Casimicrobium huifangae: one gene and its partner. The protein of the gene in region 2 interacts with the protein of the main gene of each other region in a pairwise test. Links are inferred from orthologs where the notes say so. Each region holds a gene or a part of one and is shown on either strand. Other genes may lie near its edges. The genes, in order: recO and recR.

Region 1 (11,559 bases), 540 kb from region 2 along the record:
CGGCAACAAGTTCGCGGAACGGAATCAGATCCGCCGCCTCCACCTGTTCGTAGGTGCGCTCGTCGGTCGGTCGTTCCCAGTGCGTGTCACCTTTGACGAAACCATGCCCCGGAAAGTGCTTCCCGACAGCCGCCATGCCCTCGGCCCGCAAGCCTTGCATCAGCGCCGTGGCCAGCGCGGACACCGCGATCGGATCACGATGAAAAGCCCGATGACCAATCACTGTGGATTCGCCATAGTCGAGGTCGAGCACCGGCGCAAAACTGAAGTCAACGCCAACGTCGCCCAGCTCGTGGCCGATGGTGAAGCCCAACTCGAACGCGCGGGCGCGGGCCGAGGGTGCGTGCGTCGTCCACAGGTCCCCCAGTGAGCGCATCGGCGGGATCTCGGTGAAACCATCGCGGAAGCGCTGCACACGCCCACCCTCCTGGTCAACCGCAATCACCAGTGCCGGATCGCGCAGCGATTTGATGTCCGCGGAAAGCGCCGCGAGCTGAGCTTTGTCGACGAAGTTGCGAGCGAAGTAAATGACACCACCGATCAGCGGATGGCGCAACACTTCGCGGTCTTCGGCGGTGAGCTCAGTACCCTCGATGGACGTCATGATGGGGCCGAGAAGTGATTTCGGAACGGCTGAAGATTGGCGTGGCATGGTCGGAAGGTGCAGTCGAAACAATCAGGGCAAGCGGGTCTCACCGTACCGGCGGTGGCTCGGCACGTTTCCTTCGAACACAACGAAGGCTACTGCGTAGTCCCGCTCGTCAGAGAGGGTAAGATGAGTGTGCTCGACGCCGAGCCCTTTCAGGTGCACAGCGACAGTCTTACTCAGTTCGAACAAAGGACGTCCGGCATCATCGTGGCCGATACCAATACCGGCCAGCGTCAGCGGCGCGCGCACCCCAATCCCCGCAGCCTTGCCGAATGCCTCTTTTGCTGCCCAACGTTTGGCCAGCCAGGGCGCAGGGTCCTTGATGTCATTCAGGACGAGCAGCTCGGCGTCACTCAATATCCGCTGCGCGAACTGAGCGCCGTGACGGTCGAGAGCGTCACGAATACGGGCAATCGAGACGATGTCGGTGCCGATGCCAAGAATCATGACGCGCCTTCTGCGACGGCTGTGGCCGCACCGCCAACGTCGCTGGTGGCCCGGTGTGATGCACCGGCCTTGCGGGCGGGCTTCGCGTCCAGTCGCTCGGAGAGCTGGTGCAGATCGTGCATCACTCCGGAAGAGCGCACCGTGCGACGCTCCAGATGAAAATTGATGATGTTGCGCACGAAGTCACGCGCCTCAGCCGCAATGGCATTGTTTTCAAAGCGGCCGCAGGCAAGTGCAAGCAACGCGGCACCACTGACCAGGGCACCGATGCCCTGCTCGGCCGGGCCTGACATCGGGTCGTACCGATAGAGCGCGTCCGGCTTCAACGGCTGACCGGTACGCACATCGTGCGTAAGCTCCAGACCGTAGCCCATTTCGATCAACAAGCTGACTTCAAATTCGCGCAGGATCGCACTGTGCTCGTCGCTGGCGGCCAGAGTAAGCAGGGTCGCGGCATACGATTCAAACAACTGGGGGTGCGGGTCTTCGCGCGGCAGCAGTTTGATCACGAGTTCGTTGAGGTACATGCCGCACATCAGCGCCCGACCAGTCAACCACGGCTGGCCCGGCAACCACTGTGCCTGGGTCAGTGTTTTCACCTCGCCGCGACCACTGAAAACAACCTCCAGCGGCTGAAGCGACAACAAGGCACCACGCAGATTCGATGCCGGCCGCTTGGCCCCCTTGGCAATCGCCGCCATGCGACCATTGTCGAGCGTGAAGAGATCGACAATCAGGCTGGATTCGGAATAAGCGTAACTGTGCAGCACGAATGCGCGCTGCGGGGTGGATTTTTTCGCCTGAACGGCCATGTCAAGCGCTTTGCGCTTGACAGGACGAACGACGAAAGACGAATGACGAGGGGGTGCTGCGTCTGCGTGGAATCCGCTCCCCGCAGTGCGAACAAAGCAACAACCTTTGGGCCAACTTCGCGGCGACAGAAAATCGTTGCACGTTGGTCGTCATTCGTCCTTCGTCTTTCGTCCTGCGGCGACGCCGCTAAGTAATACCCAGATCGCGCAGCACTGCCGCGTTCTCCGACCAGCCACTCTTGATCTTGACAAAAAGCTCAAGGTAGACCGGTCCGCCAAAGAGTTTCTGCATGTCAAGACGCGCTTCGGTGCCAATGCGCTTCAACACTTCGCCGCCGGCACCGATCAGGATTGGCCGTTGCGACGACTTGTCCACCAGGATCGCAGCGAAGATGCGGCGAAGATTGCCTTCATGCTCAAACTTGTCAATCATTACCGCCGCGCGATAGGGCAGTTCGTCGCCGGTGAGACGAAAGATTTTCTCGCGGATGATTTCGGCGGCGAGAAAGCGCTCCGGCTTGTCAGTCAAGTCGTCGGCATCAAACATTGGTTCGCCGACGGGAAGCAGTTTCTCGATCTCGGCAAGCAAGGCGTCGGTCTGCGTTCCTTTGCTGGCCGCCACTGGCACTACAGCCGCGAACTCACGGACTGCCGACAGTTCCATCACCGCAGCTGCCAACGCGGCACGATCCTTGAGCAGATCGACTTTGTTGGGCACTGCGATCACCGGCGTTTTTGCCGGGATCAACTCAAGCACGGCGCGATCGGCGGCCGAGAGGCGCGTGGCGTCCCACACCCAAAGCACGACATCCACCTCTTCCAGCGTACGACGAACGCTACCGTTGAGGCGCTTGTTCATCTCGCCACCGTGCTTGGTCTGGAAACCGGGAGTGTCGACAAAAACGAACTGTGCAGTCGCAGTAGTCAGGATGCCACGCAACGGCAGGCGTGTGGTCTGCGCCTTGCGTGAGGTGATGGATACCTTTTCACCGACCAGACGATTCAGCAACGTTGACTTGCCGACGTTCGGTTTGCCAACCACGGCGATCTGGCCGCAGCGCAGGACCACTGGCTCAGTCACATCAGACTCCAAGCTTGTTCAGCACCGCATTGGCCGCCTGCTGCTCGGCCGCACGCCTCGACGAGCCACGGCCAACGGCTTCCTGATCCACCTGGGGCACACTGCAGCGAACGGTGAACACCTGCGCGTGGGCTTCGCCGTCAACACGTTCGACGCTATAGGTGGGCAACGGCAAATGCTTGGATTGCATGAACTCCTGCAAGCGGGTTTTTGCATCCTTGCCGCCTTCGCGCGGATTCACCTGGGCAATTCGCGTTACATACAGGCGATTGATCGCAGCCTGCGCCGCATCAAAACCGGAGTCCAGCAGGATTGCACCAAAAATGGCTTCCAAAGCATCGGCAAGCATGGACGGCCGCTCTCGTCCGCCGCTCTTCTCTTCACCTTCACCGATGCGAATATGCTGCGAAATGTCCAGGCGTTGCGCCAGTGAGTGCAAGGCTGGCTGGCTGACCAGGTTCGCACGCATCCTCGAGAGCTGCCCCTCGGGCAACTCTGGAAATTTTTCGTACAGGGCAAGCGCGATAGTGCAGTTCAGGACGCCGTCGCCGATGAATTCAAGGCGCTCATTGTGTGGCGTGCCGAAACTTCGATGCGTCAACGCCTCGCGCAGCAGACGCGGTTCGCGAAAGGTATGGCCGAGGGACGCTTCGAGACTCAACTATCGGTTACCTGTAGCCGACGCATCGAAGTCAAACAGCAGGCTCATATTGCCTGCGACGGGAACTTGGCGCTGGTATGTCACCGAGAGGCTGATACGCCCGTTGTCTTTGCGAATGTCGAGCTCCTTACCTCTGACCGGCAGGTCATCAATACTTGCCCGCCGATCGAACGAAGCTCGAATAGCGGGTGCCTGGGCTTCAACACCAAACTCGTTCGCGACCTGCTGCAAAACTTTCTTCAGCGAAAAGTACTCTGTCCAGGCCGGAACACAGCGGAACGCGGTGAACATCACGAAGGCAACGATCGCCGCGATCAAAATGAAACCAATCAGACTCAGACCACGCTGGTGCTTGAAATTCACAGGTGCCTTTATCGGTAGTTCAATCACGAATTATTGTATGCCGCGAAACACGCGCTTGAAAGCAAACGACGAAATGTCGTCCCAGTTGAACCAGATGAAGAACGCCTTGCCGCGCAGATGACTGTCGGGAACGAAACCCCAGTAGCGACCGTCAAGGCTGTTGTCGCGGTTGTCACCCATCGCCAGATAGTGCCCCGGCGGCACCTTGCACGTCACTGCATTGCCGTCATCACTGCAAGTCGGGACGGGGGTGCCCGGATACTTCTGACTGGGGATGAAAGACGGGAACTGCGGAAATTGTGCGATCAGGTACTCATGCGTGCCAAGCTTTTCCCTGAACTTGATGGTCGTCAGGAACTGACCAAATTCGACGTAGCTATAGGTGCCATCTTCTACCTGTGGCACTGCTTCGCCATTGAGTGTCAGTTTCTTGTCCTTGTAGACGATGGTGTCGCCGGGCAGACCGATGATGCGCTTGATGTAGTCCTTTTCGGGCTCATGTGGCGCCTTGAACACAGCCACATCGCCGCGCGCCGGACTGCCTGTATCAACTACCTTGCTATCCAGCACCGGCAGTCGGATGCCATAGCTGAATTTGTTGACCAGAATGAAGTCGCCAGTCACCAGGCCTGGCCGCATCGAACTGGATGGAATGCGAAACGGTTCTGCCAGGAACGAACGCAGCAGGAATACCACCAGCAACACTGTAAAGATTGAGGCAGGCACCTCCACCCCCCAGTGCAACTGCTCTCCAGCCGTCCGGCGCTTGGCGAGGAAAAACTTGTCTGCAGCCCAGGCGATACCGCAGACCACAACAGCCAGCAACAGCAATAGCGGAAAGTTGACGGGAGCGCCGCTGAAAACGCCGCGCAGCGCGGTGACGACAAGTACGGCAAGAGCGAGCGATGGGAGGTACTTCATATTTGTGCGGTCAAAAGCGGTGAAGGCGCGACGCCGGGATACCCAACTCGATGTGCGGAATCAGGAATTAATTGTCATTTTTCGCGACAAAGGGCGACCGCAGGCAGCAATGCGACAACAGGTCTGTCGGCGGCGTCAAAGGTCTGCGGTGGGCGCCAATCACTTGTCACCTGTCTGCAGGATCGCGAGAAAGGCTTCCTGCGGAATTTCGACTGAGCCCACCGCCTTCATGCGTTTCTTGCCTTCTTTCTGCTTTTCGAGCAGCTTCTTCTTGCGAGTGATGTCACCACCGTAGCACTTGGCGAGCACGTCCTTGCGCATGGCCTTGACGTTCTCCCGGGCGATGATCTGCGCTCCGATCGCAGCCTGCACCGCCACGTCATACATCTGGCGCGGAATCAATTCGCGCATCTTGGCGGCAACCTGCCGCCCTCGGTAGGCCGATTGCGCGCGATGCACCATCACCGATAGCGCATCCACCTTGTCGCCGTTGATGAGGATGTCGAGCTTGACGACGTCGGCAGCGCGGAACTCCTTGAATTCGTAGTCGAGGGACGCATAACCGCGCGACACGCTTTTCAGCTTGTCAAAAAAGTCCATCACGACTTCGGCCATTGGCAGGTCGTACGTGAGCATGACCTGCCGGCCCATGTACTGCATGTTGACCTGGGTACCACGTTTCTCGTTGCAAAGCGTCATTACCGGGCCGACGTACTCCTGTGGCATCAGGATTGTCGCGGTGATGATGGGCTCGCGGATCTCCTCAACACGCGACAAATCGGGCAGTTTGGCTGGATTTTCGACGTTGGTCACCGTACCGTCGCGCTGCACAACCTGATACACCACCGTCGGCGCGGTGGTGACAAGATCCATGTCGTACTCGCGCTCCAGGCGCTCCTGGATCACATCCATGTGCAGCAGGCCCAGGAAGCCGCAGCGAAAGCCGAAGCCCAGCGCCTGCGACACCTCGGGTTCAAAGTGCAGGGACGCGTCGTTAAGCTTCAACTTCTCGAGCGCCTCGCGCAGCGCTTCGTACTGGTTGGCTTCAACCGGATAAAGACCGGCAAACACCTGCGGTTTGACCTCCTTGAAACCTGGCAGTGGGGTCGCTGCCGGCTTTTGGGCGTGAGTAATGGTATCGCCCACTTTGGCCGAATCCAGCTCCTTGATACCGGCAATGACGAAGCCCACTTGCCCGGCAGAGATCGACTCGCGCTGTGTCGAGCGAGGTGCAAACACGCCGACCTGCTCGCACAGATGCGATCGCCCTGTCGCCATGAAGCTGATCTTGTCCTTCGGGCGCAGGGTGCCGTCAAACACGCGCACCAGCATTACAACGCCGACATAGTTGTCAAACCAGCTATCGATAATGAGCGCCTTGAGCGGCGCTTCCGGGTCGCCGGTAGGTGGCGGGATCTTGGCGACGACCGCTTCGAGGATGTCATCGATCCCTTGCCCGGTCTTGGCGGAACACGGCACGGCGTCGGTGGCATCGACACCAACAACATCCTCGATTTCCTCCTTCACGCGATCCGGGTCGGCGCTCGGCAAGTCAATTTTGTTGAGCACTGGCACCACTTCGACGCCCAGCTCGATGGCCGTGTAGCAGTTGGCGACCGTCTGTGCTTCCACGCCTTGCGAGGCGTCAACCACCAGAAGAGCGCCCTCGCACGCGGAAAGCGAACGCGACACTTCGTACGAAAAGTCGACGTGACCCGGCGTGTCGATCAGGTTGAGGTTGTAAATCTGACCGTCTCGCGCCTTATAGCTTAGCGCTGCCGTTTGCGCCTTGATCGTAATGCCACGCTCTTTTTCGAGATCCATCGAATCAAGGACCTGCTCGGTCATCTCGCGATCCGAGAGGCCGCCGCAGCGCTGAATGAAGCGATCAGCCAGGGTTGACTTGCCGTGGTCGATGTGCGCGATGATCGAAAAGTTGCGAATGTTCTGCATGCGAGAAAAATGGAAAAGGCCACCGGGCGCCGACTCGGTGGTCGATCCCGTTGGCCTTTTCGTGGCTAACCGCTAATTTTAGCGTTTCGGCGCTGCCCGGCATGTCCGGCAGACAGGACTCACTCCGGCAATTTCTCCGGCGCGAAGAACTCGCTGTACTCGCTGCCGGTACGATCTGCCGGCCGCTTCACCCTAAAGGCCAGCGTGGAGCCCTTTTCTGCACCTTTGATCAGCTCGGCCAGCTGCGCGGGTCCGGTCACCGCAGTTGACTTGCCCTTGCGGGTTACGCCGACGATGATGTCGCCTTTGGCAAGTGCCTCGGCCGTTGACTTGTCGGACAGATCGGCAACAACCGCGCCGCCATTCGCCAGTTTCGCAGCCTCGCGCTCCTTTTCTGTCAACGGACGCAGCATCAGACCAAGCCGCCCTTCGCTGGTGGCATCTGACTTCGCCGGCTCCTTTTTTCCTGGGGTACTGGACTGAACCGATGCGACTTGCGTAGCGTCCTTGTACTCATCGAGGGTGACACTCAGTTCCACCGTCTTGCCGTCACGCCACACCTGCACCCTGGAAGGGGTGCCGGGGCGAGCAGAAGTAACGAAGCGCGGCAGATCACGCGAATCCTCGACAGCGCGGTCATTGAACTTCAGGACCACGTCGCCCTCCTTCATTCCAGCCTTCTCGGCCGCACTGCCTTTCGTTACGCCCGCAACAAGCGCGCCTTGCGGTTTGGAGAGACCAAACGCATCGGCGAGATCACGTGTCACCGGCCCGATGTTGACACCCAGCATGCCGCGCTTCACCGACCCGCCAGCGCGCAGTTGCCCCACCACATCCATCGCCAAATCAATGGGGATGGCGAACGAGATGCCCTGGAAGCCACCGCTTACCGTCGCGATCATCGAATTGATGGCGACCACTTCTCCACGCGTGTTGAACAATGGACCACCCGAGTTTCCCGGATTGACGGCAGCATCGTGCTGGATGAACGGCACGAGGTCGCCTGTCGCGTCGTTGCCGCGACTGGCCCGACCTTTGGCGCTGACCACGCCGGTTGTCAAGGTGCTTTCGAAGCCAAGCGGCTGCCCGATAGCCGCCACCCACTCGCCGATCTTCAGGTTGGTCGGATTGCCCACCTTGACCGCTGGCAAGCCGGTCGCATCAATCTTGATGACCGCGACGTCGGAGCGCTTGTCAGATCCGAGAACCTTGGCCTTGAACTCACGCTTGTCAGTCAGTTTCACCAGCACTTCATCAGCATCTTCGACCACGTGACTATTGGTGACGATCATGCCGTCGGAAGAAATGATGAACCCCGAACCGCCGCCCTGGCGACGGAAATTGCGGGGTGCACCGCGCCCCTGCCCTTGCCCGAAGTAGCGGCGGAAAAATTCTTCCATGTCGTCGCGGTCCGGCGTTGCGTTGTCGTCGTTGCCGCGCGCGCGGTTTCGACCCGGCGTGCTGCTGACACTGATCGACACCACCGATGGGCTGTTTCGCTCGTAAAGCGAAACGAAATCCGGCAGTCCTTGCGGCGCCTGGGCGACAGCAGTGCTCTGCGCGACAATCTGCGACTGCGCGACGGCAGCGCCATGCGGCGAGGTGAAAGCAGCGACCGTCACGCCAAGTGCGCCGACGGCCAAGAGGGAAGCGATAACTGACTTTTTCACGGTTTTTCTCCTGAAAACTTTACGTGAACGCTACATTGACATTGAACGAAAAAAATCTGAAATCTGTTCTGCTTGAAGCAAACTGATCCCAAGCCGAAGTTGGCCGGAATTTCGCCTGGCGCTACTTGCGGGCAAGCGAGTTGGCGATCGCCTTTACCGCTGCCGGTCGGGCATCACCGAATGCAGTGATCAACTGGTCGTTCGCCTGACGAGTGAATACCTGATGCGAACCCTGCACGCTGGCGCCGAGCGTTGGCGATTCACCAGCGGCCAAGGGCGCAGCATAAACGGACACGGACGTCAGGCCATCGGAATAAACCAGTTGCGACACCGGCTCGGTACGACCGGGCAGCGCGCGCATGAAGGTCTCGCCAATCTTGACGAAACCAGCCGGTAACAGTTTCGCTACCCAGCCAGTATCAGTCTTGACCGCGTTGATCGGCAGTTTGCGATCAACCCGCCAATTTGCAACATTGTTGACCAGCGTCGGCTTCAGCTGCTCACGATCAATTCGTCCACCAATACGGATATCGCTGAACGTAATTTCTTCAATCACCTTGCCCGACTCATCGAGCACCCGCCCCCGCAGCCAGAGGCCGGTCTTCAGCTCCGTCCAGAGCTTGTGCCAGAAACGGAATTCATCATTGGGCTCGAACATCCACACTTGGGCGTCGTGCCCGGCGACGCGTTCGATTTCGAGCTTCTTTACCGTGAACTGCTGCGCCAGCGTCGCCATCTGCTTGGGCAACAGCGAAGGGAAGCCCTGCCGCCCAGTGCGAGGTTCAATGCGGATCAGGCGGGCTTCCGGCAAGTAACAGGTCAGCTCGTCGTTGACCCGAATCACCTCGTAAGGTGGCCCATCAAGCGTCGTGATGCGTTCCATTTCGACACCGTTTTCAAACAGGTGCACGATACGTGAGGTCTCGACAGCGCCACGACGCTGGTAAGTGATGGTGCCGGAGTAATTCAGCGACGAGGCCGCGCTCGCCGCCTGTTGCAGGATTTGCCCGACACTGGGCACTGAACTCACTGCCTGCGACGAGGGCAAGGGCAAGCCGCCGCTTTGCGCCCAGGCGACGCTCGTCAGCGTCACGCCGGAGCTGCCCACCAGCGCCGCCGCGAGCATTGGCACGCGAGCGAAACGGCGGGCTGCGAAGCGGGTTGCCCGCTCGAAACGGGCAGCAATAGACGTCAGGGTCGTCACGGTCACAGCAGTCACGGCGATGAAACCCTCTTACTGACCCTGAACGATGACGGCTGGACGCAGGTACTGCCGCATCGGCGACATACTGGCGACATCGGCACTTTCCCGATGCGCCTGCTCATAAGCCGAAAAATCCTGTACCGGGCGGGACGCCACCGGCGTAGCCACCACTGCGGATGGCCCGGTAGCGACCGCCCCCGGCGTACCGGGTGCCGCCATGTCCTTGTAGACCACGGTGCCAACAAAGCCAACCGCCGCTACCGCAGCAGCAGTCGCCCAGGCACGGCCACCTCGACCCATTGACGACATGGCTGCCATGACGCCGCGCTGTTTGTGCTCCGCGGCTTCTCGTGCCTCACGCGTCTGACGGGCCAGCGGTGCCACGATCGCAGGTTCGGCAGCGATGGCGGCGCGAATGCGGTCGGCACAGCCGTGCGGCGTGTTTTCCAGCCCTCGTATGCAATCGCCGACGAAGTGCATTTCGGCCCAGCAATAGCGGCCGTCCTGCTTGGCCAGCGTGGTCATCGCCAGTTCGATTTCATGCGACGCAATGTCGCCGTCGAGCCAGCGCGAAATCTGCTCCCGGGTTGCCAGCGGCAGATCGGTGTTGCCCGAGCCGCTTTCCATGTTGCCGTTCATCCCTACCATCTCCTGTCTTCCCGCGTTCCCAACAACGGTCGCAGTTCGGTCGCGATTGCCTCCCGTGCCCGGAAGATGCGGCTGCGCACCGTTCCGATCGGACAATCCATCGCCTCTGCGATCTCTTCGTAACTCAAGCCCTCAATTTCCCGCAGCGTCACCGCCATCCGCAAATCCTCAGGCAGCGCCGCCATCGCCCGGTTGACCGTTTCCGCAATCTGCTTGCTGGCGTATTCGGCGTCCGGGGTTGCGACATCGTGTAGACCATCGTTGCGGTCAAAAGATTCCGCGTCGTCGTCATCCTCGGAAAGCAGATCGCTCTGCGGGATGATGCGGCGGCCGGGGCTGGCAAGGTAATTCTTGGCGCAATTGATGGCGATGCGATAAATCCACGTATAAAACGCCGCGTCGCCGCGAAAGGTCGGCAGGGCGCGGTACGCCTTGATGAACGCTTCCTGCACCACGTCGTCGACCTCGCCCTGGTCACGCACAAAGCGAGCCACCAGCCGCTGCACCTTGCGCTGGTATTTGAGCACGAGCAAGTCAAAGGCACGCTTGTCACCTGCCTGTACACGTTCAACAAGTTCCTGATCGACCACCCGGTCGCTCATCGGCGAGTTCCCTTTTTTATTCTGTCTGCCGGGCGATATCAGCGCCAACGCGACCGGTCTACGCTAATGACCGGCCCATCGGGGCAAAGTTCATTGTTGCCCGCAACTGACTGCCAGCCAGCTACGCCGTCCGCTTGAGCAGCACATGGGGTTCGATGGCGCCGACTTCAATGCCACGGATCGACTTGATCGGCACTCTCGACCACGATTCGAGCGCTGCCTTCGCCGTATCATCAAGCATGCCAAGCTGTTCCAGCACGCTGCAAAAGGCGACCATGAGTGCCTTGAGGTTGCCGTCGCTGACCTTGGCAGCGATGCCGATGCCACGCGAGCGGCTGGCCAGTGTCTGCACGCCGTCGGCGCCCACCTTGTTGGCCCAGTCGCCGCGCCCGGCGGTGGCCAGCGCGAGATCGTTGCGACCGGCGCCGGAGACCATCTCGGGGTGCGCCGCCATGGCCTCGAACAGCGTTTTCGGCGCCGTGCCGTAGCGCGGGTCCGCCTCATCGCGCGTCATCCAGGCAAACGCCCGCGCCAGCCCGACCAGCGGC
Region 2 (11,372 bases):
CCAGCGCCGCGCGCTGCCACTCCGGTGCACCGTCATAACGGAGCAGTTCGACAGCGGCAACAAATAGCGCGTTATCGGCCAGCGAGCTGAAAAACTGCGCCGCCATGATCGTGTAAAAACCGCGCTGCATGCGCTACCGGACTCCTTCAATTCCGTCCGCCGCGTCAACCGGAACGGCACCTCCCGCCGCCCGGCGCGTCAAGTTTCAACACTTGATCTGGATCGCCGCAAACTCCGGCGCGGAGAGTAGCATAGGACACCTGTTTGTTTGATGAAGCCGGCACAGCGAGCGACCACTCACTGCGCGCCAGCGAACCAGGACCGAATCCCGCATGCCACGCCCGATCGTCGCCACCATCGACCGCGCCGCCCTCAGTCACAACCTCGATGTCGCGCGATCGCTGACAACAGGCGCCCGTACCTGGGCGGTGGTGAAGGCGGACGCTTATGGACACGGCGTGCTCACTGCCGCAAGCGCCTTTGCCGACGCCGACGGTCTGGCGCTGATTGAAATCGAAAACGCCATCCGGCTACGCGAAAGCGGCTGGAAGAAGCCGATCCTTTTGCTCGAAGGCTGCTTTTCCTCCCTCGACTGGCATGCTGCCGGCGAGCATCGACTGAGTGTCGTTATTCATAGCGACGAGCAACTGAGCGAATTCGAAGCGACACCGCTCGCGCGCAAGCTTGACGTCTTCCTGAAATTCAATACCGGCATGAACCGGCTGGGCTTTCGCATTGAGCGGGCGCGCGACGTTGCCGCCCGCGCCGAACAATACGAAGGCACCGGCGAGATCACGCTGATGACCCACTTCGCCTGCGCGGACGAGCCAGACGGTCATCTGGACGCCTTGGCCCGCTTCAACGCGGCGACCGCGGATCTGCGGTACGCCCGCTCGCTGGCCAACTCCGCCGCCTGCTTCGACTTCGGTCGCGTCGGCGCGGGCGGCAGCGCCGGCACCGCGCAGCAGGATTGGGTCCGGCCCGGCATCATGCTCTACGGCGCCACGCCGTTCAGCCACGCCAGTCGTAGCGCGATGTCGCTGCAACTCAAGGCAGCGATGACGGTGACCACCGAGGTGATTGCCATCCAGTCGCTCCAGCCTGGCGAGCGAGTCGGCTACGGTGCCGCCTACACCGCGAAGCGCAACGAACGGATCGCGGTCATCGCGTGTGGCTACGCCGACGGCTACCCGCGCCAAGCGCCCAGTGGCACACCGGTGTTGGTGGACGGCCAGCGCGCGCCCATCGCCGGTCGGGTGTCGATGGACAAGATCACGGTGGACGTCACCGACGTGCCGCTGGCCCGCGTCGGCAGCCAGGTGCAACTTTGGGGCGACCGCCTGGCGGTGGACGAAGTTGCCAACGCCGCCGGGACCATCGGCTACGAACTGCTGACTGCGATCGCCGCCCGGGTGCCGCGACGGATTGTTTGACGCGGCGCAAGCCCGCGTCAGAGCGGCAATTCAGGATTGTCAACGCCCGCTACAATCCATGCGTTTAAGCGGCGCACTGTAGCTGGCGGTGTTTTGCTGCGATTTCGCTTTCCCAGCTGATTAACCGTCAACCCGGATCGCTAGCACCGGGCTCACACGAGAGGACCATTCGTATCATGAAGAAGATCTTTGCTCTGCTCGCAGGCTTTCTGCTCGCAGGCGCTGCGTTCGCCGCAGTTAACATCAACACGGCCACCAAGGACGAGCTGGACAAGATCCCCGGCGTCGGCCCGGTTCGCGCTCAGGCGATCGTTGACTATCGCACCAAGAACGGCCCGTTCAAGTCGGCTGACGACCTGAAAAAGGTGGACGGCATCGGCGACAAGAATTTCCTCGACATGAAGGACAAGATCGCCACGTCCGGCCCGACCAAGATCGATTGGGACACCGGCGCCAAGAAAGAAGCTCCGAAAGCTGACGCAGGCAAGAAAGAAGATCCGAAAGCTGCCGCTGGCGCCAAGGAAGCCCCGAAAGCCGATGCCGGCAAGAAAGATGCTCCGAAAGCTGACGCCAAGGCCGCCGCTCCTGCAGCAGCCGCTCCGGCCGCCGCCAAGGAAGCTCCCAAGGCAGACGCCAAGAAGGAAGAGCCGAAGAAAGACGCCGCCAAGCCGATGAGCAAGGAAGAAAAAGCCGCAGCTGACAAAGCGAAGAAAGAAGCCGACAAGAAAGCCAAGGCCGAAGAAAAGGCCAAGAAAGAAGCCGACAAGAAGGCCAAAGCTGAAGAAGCCAAGAAGAAGAAAGAAGAAGCTGCCAAGGCAAAGAAGGAAGCTGAAGCCAAGAAAAAGGCTGATGCTGCCAAGGCAAAAGAAGCCCCGGCCAAGGATGCCAAGAAAGATGCACCGAAAGCCGACGCTCCGAAGGCTGAAGCCAAAAAAGACGAGCCGAAGAAGTAATCCTTCGCTCTTGCTAAAAAACCCCGCTGCGGCGGGGTTTTTCTTTGGCGCGGGATAATCCATGAAACCGAGGACGAAAGACGAATGACGAGTGACGAATCGCATCGCCACCGTCAGCCATGCGTCTTTGATCCTTGATCTTCGTCACTCGTCATCCGTCATTCGTCATTCGTCATGCACCAGCCCTACCCCACCATCGACACCACCATCGGCAACACGCCGCTCGTCCGCCTGCAACGGCTGCCAAAGCTGTTCGGCGTTCCGGATAGCACGGTGATCCTTGGCAAGCTGGAGGGCAACAACCCCGCCGGCAGCGTGAAGGACCGACCGGCGTATTCGATGATCGTGCAGGCAGAGAAGCGCGGCACCATCAAGCCCGGCGACACGCTGATTGAGGCGACGTCCGGCAACACCGGCATCGCGCTCGCGATGGTCGCGGCGATGCGCGGCTACAAGATGGTGCTGATCATGCCGGAGAATCAGTCACTGGAGCGACGTCAGGCGATGAAGGCCTATGGCGCCGAGCTGATCCTGGTGTCGAAAGAGAAAGGCATCGAAGGTGCCCGTGATCTCGCCGTTGAAATGCAGCAGCAGGGCAAGGGACTGGTGCTGGACCAGTTCGCCAACCCCGACAACCCGCTGGCTCACTACACCGGCACCGGCCCCGAGATTTGGCAGCAGACGGCAGGTCGTATCACGCACTTCGTGAGTGCGATGGGCACCACCGGCACCATCACCGGTATCTCGAATTACCTGAAAGAGCAGAACGAGAATATCGTGATCGTCGGCGCGCAGCCGACCGATGGCTCCAGCATTGCTGGCATCCGCAAATGGCCTGAGGCGTACCGCCCGGCGATCTTCAAGCAGGCGCGCGTGGATCGCGTCGAGGAGGTGTCGCAGGCTGACGCCGAGGAAATGGCACGCCGCATGGCGGTGGAAGAAGGCATCTTTTGCGGCATCAGCGCCGCAGGCGCGCTGGCGATCACGCTGCGACTGGCGAAGGGCGTGGAGAACGCAACCTTTGTTTTCATTGTGTGTGATCGCGGTGACCGTTACCTGTCTACGGGCGTGTTTCCGGGTTAGGCGCAACCCCTCCGCCGCTTCGCGGCACCTCCCCTACTTCGCAGGGGAGGCTCTCTGGCAAGCCGCTCCTACAATGCTCGTATGCTCCCAACGCTAGTCTTCGACATCGAATCCATTCCGGATATCAACGGAATACGTCGTCTGCATGACCTGCCCACCAGCCTGAGCGATGACGAGGTCGGGCTCTGGGCGTTCGCGCAGCAGCGGCAGAAAAACGGCAGCGAGTTTCTGCCGCATCACCTGCAGCGCGTCTGCGCCATCTCCTGCGTGATGCGCGAGGGCTCCGACAAGATCGCTGTTTGGACGCTGGGTGAGGCAAGCGACGATGAACCCACCATCATCCAGAAATTCTTTGAGCTGATTGAACGCAAGACGCCACAACTGGTGAGCTGGAACGGCGGTGGCTTCGATCTGCCGGTGCTGATGCAGCGCGGTCTGATCACCGGCGTCACCGCGTCGCGCTTTCTGGAAACTGGCGCCAACGACCGCGCGTTCAATTTCGATCACTACCTGAACCGCTACAAGGAGCGCCATCTCGACCTGATGGACTTCCTCGCCATGTATCAGGCGCGCGCCAACGCACCGCTCGACACGATGGCCAAGCTCTGTGGCTTCCCCGGCAAGCTCGGCATGGACGGTAGCCAGGTGTGGCCGGCATATCAGCGTGGCGAGATCGCGGAAATTCGCGCCTATTGCGAGACCGACGCGGCCAATACCTACCTGCTGTTCCTGCGCTTCCTCGCCATGCGCGGCGAGCTGACGCGCGATGAATACGACGCCGAGCTGAAGCTGCTGCGCGACAAGCTCGGCACCACACCCGGCGATCACTGGCAGGAATATCTCGCTGCGTGGCCGACGACGTGAGCACTGGAACCATCGATTGGCTCACGCCCGCCACACGCATGCCGTGGCCAGTACAGGTGCCGTTCCGCATGCGTCCAAATCTGGAAAAACTGGATGCGGCATCGCCTGCGCTTCTGATTCGTGACGAACTGTTCGACGTGTATCAACGCGAACGTGCCAAGGTCATCGCGGCACATGGCGATCGCGCAGCAGTGGGTGACGCGAACGAAGACGTACTCGAAGCGATTAGGGGATTGGCCCCCTCCCCCCCGGTGGGGGAGGGTCGGGGAGAGGGGGACGGCGGCGTCCCAGTAACGGTGACTCCAGCTCACCGCACCCCCTCTCCCCCAGCCCCTCTCCCACGAGGGGAGAGGGGAACAGACGCGGCGCTCTCGCTGCAGGAAGACTTCGTCATCCTAAAGGCGACCGACGGCAGCCTGCGCACCGAATTCCTCTCCGTCTGCTTCCCCTCCCGCTGGGACCCGCGCGAGAAGCTGAGTCTCGATTTCATGGCGATTCACCAGCCGGTGGCGGACAACGCGATGCTGCAGGCCGCCGGGCCGAACCTGATGGCGATGGCCTTCATGAAGCAGCCAATGCTGCGCCACGTCTGGCTGATCGTGCCGAATCCGGCCCTTGACCAGCACCCCGAGAACAACGCGGCGTGGTGGCGCGAAGCGCTTGCTGATCCTGCCCCATTGCTGCCGCGGCTGTACTTCCGCATCGAACGGCAGACAACGTGGCCGCTGCCGCAGTTCGAACGTGCCGTGTTCTTCATCCGCCTGCTGATGAGCCCGCTGCTCCACGTGCTGCGGGCCGCACCGGGCCGTGCGGCAGAGCTTGCCGCCTCACTGCGCTCGATGACGCCGGCTATCGTTGCCTATCGGGGTATGACCGACGCGCTGCCTCGAGTGCTGGCGGAACTGGACCAACTCGCATGAATCCTTATCAATGCATGTCTCCCCTGCGCGGCAGGGGAGATGTCGGCGCAGCTGACAGAGGGGTCATTTGCGTTGGCTTGGCACGTTACCCCTCCGGCGCTGCGCGCCACCTCCCCTGCTTTGCAGGAGAGGCTTTCGAACATGCGGCGCCATCCGCCACGGATTGCTGCCATGCGTGACACCAAAGCACCCACCGCCCCCCACCGGGCCCGCAAGCGCTTCGGGCAAAACTTTCTGGTGGATCGCCACTACATCCTGCGCATTGTCGATGCCATCGACCCGCGCCCCGAGCAGCGCATCGTCGAGATCGGGCCCGGTCAGGCGGCGCTGACGCGTGAACTGCTGGCCGCGATGGATGCACACTGCGCCACGGGACAAGCGGCGAGCCTTGACGTGGTGGAAATAGACCGCGACCTCGTCGCCCGCCTCACCGCCGAATTCCCGAGGGACCGTTTGCGCGTACACGAGGCTGATGCGCTCGAATTCGATTTCGCAACGCTGGCAGCGGACGCGAAGCTGCGTGTGGTGGGTAACCTGCCGTACAACATCTCCACACCCATCCTGTTTCGCCTTTGCGAGTTTGAGGATCGCATCAGCGACATGACATTCATGCTGCAGAAGGAAGTGGTGGACCGCATGGCGGCGAGCGAAGGCAGCGGCGAGCGCGGACGGCTGTCGGTGATGCTGCAATACCGCTATCGCGTGGAAAAGTGCTTCGACGTGCCACCCGGCGCATTCCGCCCGATTCCGGCGGTGGATTCGTCGATCGTTCGCCTCACGCCGCTCGGCAGTAAGAGGCTACGACCGAACAACGAAACCCGCTTCGCGCAGATCGTCACCGCCGCCTTCACCCAACGACGCAAGATGATCCGCAAGAGTCTCGCCGCGTGGGTCAGTGCCGACGCGTGGACTGCCATCGGTATCGAACCAACGGCCCGCGCAGAGGATTTATCGACCGCCGAGTTCGTTGCGATCAGTGACTGGCGTGAAGGGTCGTCGCCCTGAGCAGCGCAGCGCGTCAAGGTATTTGTTCATCGAACCAACGTTTTGGAGCGCGCCTGCGGCGGACTGGTGCAGGACTCCTGACGCGCTTCGCCTCTCCGGAACACCGCGTGGCACCCTACGACTCTAGGAGGTCATCACTGTTACTAGCACCGCAGCCAGCGCAACAAGCGAAAGAACGCCCCCCAAGAACCAAGCTAGATCACGCCGAACCTGGCCAGAAGTGAAGGTGCTTGAAGCCAGCGAACCAAACACGCCGCACCACAAGGCAATCGTCGCGACACGGTAGTCCGTGGCACTGAGAAAGCGAACTTCTTCGGCGCTTACGGGAAGCCTTGTCGCCCCAGCATCGGTGGCAAGCGATCGTGCCCACGAATACACCACTAGGCAGAAAAGCGCTGTCGCAACCGCTGTGCAAAGTGCGATGGATATTCGCAGTGCGGCACCTGTGTTGGTGGCGCGCGTGTTGCAAATTATCACCACAGAAACTACAGCGACCACGCTGTGTGCGGCGAATGAACTAACGCCCATCAGTGAAGAGAAAACAAGCCCCTCTCGAAACTGCTCCGTTCGGAAAAATAGCCAAGTAGCGAAGACTAGTGAAACAACCAGGCCTGGAAGCAGGCCCTTCAGTAGGGCAAGTTTCACCGCCTCTCCCTCACCGCCTGCGCCACCGTCGCCGCATCCACATACTCCAGCTCGCTGCCAATCGGAATACCGCGCGCCAGCCGCGACACCTTGACGCCCTGGCCTTCGAGCAGTTCGGTGATGACGTGCGCGGTGACTTCGCCTTCGTTGGTGAAGTTGGTGGCGAGGATGACTTCCTTGACCGTGCCGTCGGTGGCGCGGTTGACCAGCTTTTCGAGATGAATCTGGCCGGGGCCGACGCCATCGAGCGGCGATAGGCGGCCGAGCAGCACGAAGTAGAGCCCGCTGAAGGCGCCGCTCTGCTCCAGCGTGATCTGGTCGGCTGGGGTTTCGACGACGCACAGCAGCGAGGCGTCGCGCCGTGACGAGGCGCAGACCGCGCACACCGGCGTTTCCGACAGCGTGTTGCAGCGCTCGCAATGGCCCAGCTTGTCGAGCGCGCCTTCCAGCGCTTTCGCTAGCCTCAGCGCGGCGTCGCGCTTGTGCTGCACCAGCTCAAATGCAATGCGCTGTGCCGCCCGCGGGCCGATACCGGGCAAGGCTTTCAGCGCGTCGATGAGCGCCTTGAACGAAACAGGAGCACTCATGCGCGCTCCGCGCGCAGGACGACGGGCGCGCCGCGCCCTAGGACGGCGCGCGCTTCGCTTGCTAGGACGTCGGCCTTCGGCCTAGGACGCCAAGGTTTGCCGCTAGCCCCGTCAGTTGCGGAGGGATTGGTCACGAAAGTTGGACCGCTGGCTGTTTGACTTGGATGGCCGAAAAACCGACCGCATGTCGCCCCGTGCTCGCGTCTTAGGCCAAGCGAAGCGTTGGCCGTCGTCCTAGCAAGCGAAGCGCGCGACGTCCTGGCGAGCATGGCGAGCGTCGTCCTGCCGTCTAGAACGGCAACTTCATGCCCGGCGGCAGCCCCATGCCACCGGCGAGCGAGCCCATCTTCTCCGAGGAAACTTGTTCAATCTTTTTCGCGGCATCATTGATGGCGGCGGTGATCAGATCTTCGAGCATTTCCTTGTCATCCATCACGCCGGCATCAATCTGCACACGCTTGCAGTCGTGCTTGCCGGTCATGGTGATCTTGACCATGCCAGCACCAGCCTGGCCCTCAACTTCCATGCGCTGGATTTCTTCCTGCGCCTTTTTCAGGTTTTCCTGCATGCGCTGCGCCTGCTGCATGAGGCCAGCCATTCCACCTTTACCTAGCATTTGTTTCTCCGAAAAAAGGACGAGTTAGCAATGACGAGTGACGAAAGGTGCATCTGAAATGCGATGACGCCACCTCTGCTTTTCGTCACTCGTCACTCGTCATGACTCAGTAGCCTGAATGCTACCCGCGCGCACGCGGCCGCCGCCTTCGCTGAGCAGCACCTGCACCGCCGGGTCCGCCATGAAGGCGGCCTCGGCGGCGGCCTGCTTTTCGTCACGCACACGGTTGTCACGCACCGCGACCGATTCGCCGACGTTGTCCGTCAATTCGATTTCGATCTTCACGGCGCGGCCGAAATACTCGCTGAGCGTGCCAGCGAGGCGCTCCTTCTGCGTCGCCAGAGGCCGCTTGTCCTGTGGCAATGCGAGCTTGAACAGGCCCTTGTCCCAGCTCGCCAGCACGCTGTGCCGCGCCAGCTCGCGCGCCATCGCAGCAAGTGGCAGCAGGCTCACCAGCTTGAGCCAGTCACCGTCGAAGTCGCGCCGAGGCGCGGCGTCGCTGCCCGACGGGATGGGAGAGCCTGTCGACGTCACTTGAGCGGAAGCCTGGGTTGCGTCGACGGTGCGCGTTACTCCCTCCCCGCCGGTGGGGGAGGGTTGGGGAGAGGGGGACGGCGCCGAGGCGTGCGACGCTGGATAAGGCGAAGCACCAGCCCCCTCTCCCGCAACCCCTCTCCCACGAGGGGCGAGGGGAGTTTCGGTCCGTGCAACATTTGCCGGCGTCGCCTCGCGCACGGGCTCCGCACCATTCGACGGCGCAAACGCCAGCAAGCGCAAGAACGTCATCATCAGCGCCGTCTGCTCGTCGGGTGCAAGGCGCAGATCGTCGCGACCGTGCAGCGCGATCTGGTAGTAGAGCTGCACTTCTTCCGCGCTCAAAGCTTGCGAAAGGCGCTGAATTTGCGCGGCATCCGGGTCAGCCGCATCCACGCTCGCCTGTACCGGTTGCGCGAGGGCGATGCGCTGCAACGCACGGGCGAGCTGGGCCAGCGCGTCGTCCGCTGCGAGCCCGTGCTCGAAGCAGCGCTCGACCTCGGCGTTTAGCGCCGCCGCGTCGCGCGCAACGACGGCATCCAGCACACGCCACACAAAATCGCGATCCACGTTGCCGAGCATCTGGCGCACCTGCTGCTCGTCTACCTTGCCGTGCCCGAACGCAATGGCCTGGTCTGTGATTGAGAGCGCATCGCGCATTGAGCCCTGCGCTGCCTCACCGATCAGGCGCAAAGCGGGCGCGTCAAACGGCACCTGCTCAGCCGAGAGCACCTTGTGCAACTGCTCCGCCACACGTTCGGGCGGGAACTGCTTCAGCGCGAACTGCAGACAGCGCGACAGCACCGTCACCGGGATCTTCTGTGGGTCCGTCGTCGCCAGTACAAACTTGACGTGCTCCGGCGGCTCTTCCAGCGTCTTCAGCATTGAGTTGAAGGCGCTCTTGGACAGCATGTGCACCTCGTCAATCAGGTACACCTTGTAGCGGCCGGCCGTGGGCGCATAACGCGCGTTGTCGATGATCTCGCGCATGTTGTCGACGCCGGTGTTCGACGCAGCATCAAGCTCGATGAGATCGGGAAAGCGTCCGGCATCGATGTCCTGGCAAGTCTGGCAGACGCCACAAGGCGTCGCAGTAACGCCAGTTTCGCAATTCAGAGTTTTCGCAAGGATCCGCGCGATGGTCGTCTTGCCCACGCCGCGCGTGCCGGTGAGCAGATACGCCTGATGCAGCCGCCCGGTTTCCAGTGCATGCGACAGCGCGCGCACCACGTGCTCCTGCCCCATCAACTCGGAGAAATTGCGCGGGCGATATTTGCGGGCTAGGGCGAGAGAGGCGGACACTTGGCTACTGGCTCCAAACGTGCGGGGAGAGCTGATCGAACCAAATGTCAGCGTTCGCAGACGGGATGGAGTGCAAGGCGAATTTTTGGCGGGACACGAGACATATCTGACGCGATAGGCGAGTGGCCCGCCAAAAATTCAACGCCGCAATCCGCCCGTATGCGGACGCCGGAGAAAGAGGTGGTGAGCCGTTCCCCCGGCACTGCCTACACCGCTGTGGCTGCTTCCTTCCGGACCTGACCAGATTCACGGCTTGAACATGCGGGGCGACCCACCACCTCCAATTATAGTTGCCCGGAGATTTTGCAAGCCGCACGTACCGATTGCCAGCCCCTATACTCGCGGGCCACGCGTCGAGTGCGCAACGGGAAGTTCGTACACGAGACATGTCCTTTTTCCGCATCATTCTGGCCGTCCTGGCTGCTGCTGCTGCGCTGGTGCTGCCGTTCAAGCTGGTGAACTGGGCCGAGACGCGGCCGCTGAGCGGCAGCCTGCGCACGCCAGCCGACCCCAATGCCCTGCGCGCTGGTGTGATGGTGCATCCAACGATCTATTACGTTGACCCGAATGGCGAGGCTGCCGGGCTCGAATACGACCTGATCAGTGCATTTGCACAAACGCAACACCGCTCGATTGCGCTGAAGACCTACCCCACGCCCGACGCAGCACGGCTGGCGCTCATGCGCGGCGAGATTGACGTGGTAACGATGGGAGTTTCGGCCGATGGCATGAGCGCCACCGAGGTCGCGACCAGGGCGCGCTACCAGGAGAGCGGTTGGGTGCTGCTCAATTCGCCGCAGAAGTTCACCCCCAAGTCGTTTGCCGAACTGCTGCCAAAACGCGTGGTGGTCAGCTCGCGGATTTTTTCGCACCCGCAGATGGCGGAAATCCGTCGCCGCAACGCTGGCATCACCTTTGTCGAAGACGAGCGCCACGACGACGAGGCCCTGATCGCGGCCGTTGGTGATGATGACGTGCAGTACGCCATCGTCGAGGAGGACACCTTCAACGCGAGCCGGCATTTCCACTACGATGCGCAACGCGCATTCACTGTTCAGCCGGCGCTATCGCGCGTCTGGCTGTTTGCACACAAGGACATGAAGCTGCGCGACGAGGCCGAGGCATTTCTCACACGCATCACGCGTGACGGGCAAATTGCGCGGGTGCTTGACCGCTACTTTGGATTCCCGCAACGGGTGTCGCCGATGGACATCGACATCTTCAGCGAACGGGTGAACTCGGTGTTGCCACGCTATCGCATGTGGTTCCAGCAGGCGCAGGAGACGTATGGCATCGAATGGCGGTTACTGGCTGCGGTGTCGTATCAGGAATCACACTGGAACGCGGATGCAACGTCGCCCACCGGTGTCCGTGGCATCATGCAGTTCACCGAGGACACCGCGAAGCGCTACAACGTTGACCGGCTCGAC

The links.
Region 1: the proteins of recR (region 2) and recO interact in binary tests that used the Escherichia coli proteins (3 or more experiments, as listed by UniProt). The link is inferred for Casimicrobium huifangae from one-to-one orthologs.

Annotation. Positions count from the first base shown.
Region 1 is NZ_CP041352.1:1,663,283-1,674,841, reverse strand. The notes cover bases 1-2,938. They hold recO (DNA repair protein RecO), read right to left. Parts: upstream 1,909-2,938; coding sequence 1,093-1,908; downstream 1-1,092. Other genes in these bases: era (GTPase Era), read right to left, coding at 2,096-2,938; acpS (holo-ACP synthase), read right to left, coding at 677-1,096; nagZ (beta-N-acetylhexosaminidase), read right to left, coding at 1-604. In the rest of the region: more of era, read right to left, coding at 2,939-2,989; rnc (ribonuclease III), read right to left, coding at 2,991-3,650; FKL89_RS07650 (DUF4845 domain-containing protein), read right to left, coding at 3,651-4,040; lepB (signal peptidase I), read right to left, coding at 4,044-4,934; lepA (translation elongation factor 4), read right to left, coding at 5,094-6,887; FKL89_RS07635 (Do family serine endopeptidase), read right to left, coding at 7,007-8,557; FKL89_RS07630 (MucB/RseB C-terminal domain-containing protein), read right to left, coding at 8,679-9,776; FKL89_RS07625 (RseA family anti-sigma factor), read right to left, coding at 9,792-10,400; RNA polymerase sigma factor RpoE, read right to left, coding at 10,403-11,011; FKL89_RS07615 (asparaginase), read right to left, coding at 11,133-11,559. UniProt on the Escherichia coli protein: Involved in DNA repair and RecF pathway recombination.
Region 2 is NZ_CP041352.1:1,126,370-1,137,741, reverse strand. What follows is about bases 5,696-8,446. They hold recR (recombination mediator RecR), read right to left. Parts: upstream 7,491-8,446; coding sequence 6,900-7,490; downstream 5,696-6,899. Other genes in these bases: dnaX (DNA polymerase III subunit gamma/tau), read right to left, coding at 8,206-8,446; FKL89_RS05235 (YbaB/EbfC family nucleoid-associated protein), read right to left, coding at 7,780-8,106; FKL89_RS05245 (hypothetical protein), read right to left, coding at 6,382-6,903; rsmA (16S rRNA (adenine(1518)-N(6)/adenine(1519)-N(6))-dimethyltransferase RsmA), read left to right, coding at 5,696-6,258. In the rest of the region: lysophospholipid transporter LplT, read right to left, coding at 1-130; alr (alanine racemase), read left to right, coding at 333-1,433; FKL89_RS05270 (ComEA family DNA-binding protein), read left to right, coding at 1,610-2,386; cysteine synthase CysM, read left to right, coding at 2,561-3,469; FKL89_RS05260 (3'-5' exonuclease), read left to right, coding at 3,551-4,333; FKL89_RS05255 (heme-dependent oxidative N-demethylase subunit alpha family protein), read left to right, coding at 4,318-5,253; more of rsmA, read left to right, coding at 5,425-5,695; more of dnaX, read right to left, coding at 8,447-9,942; membrane-bound lytic murein transglycosylase MltF, read left to right, coding at 10,329-11,372. UniProt on the Escherichia coli protein: May play a role in DNA repair. It seems to be involved in an RecBC-independent recombinational process of DNA repair. It may act with RecF and RecO.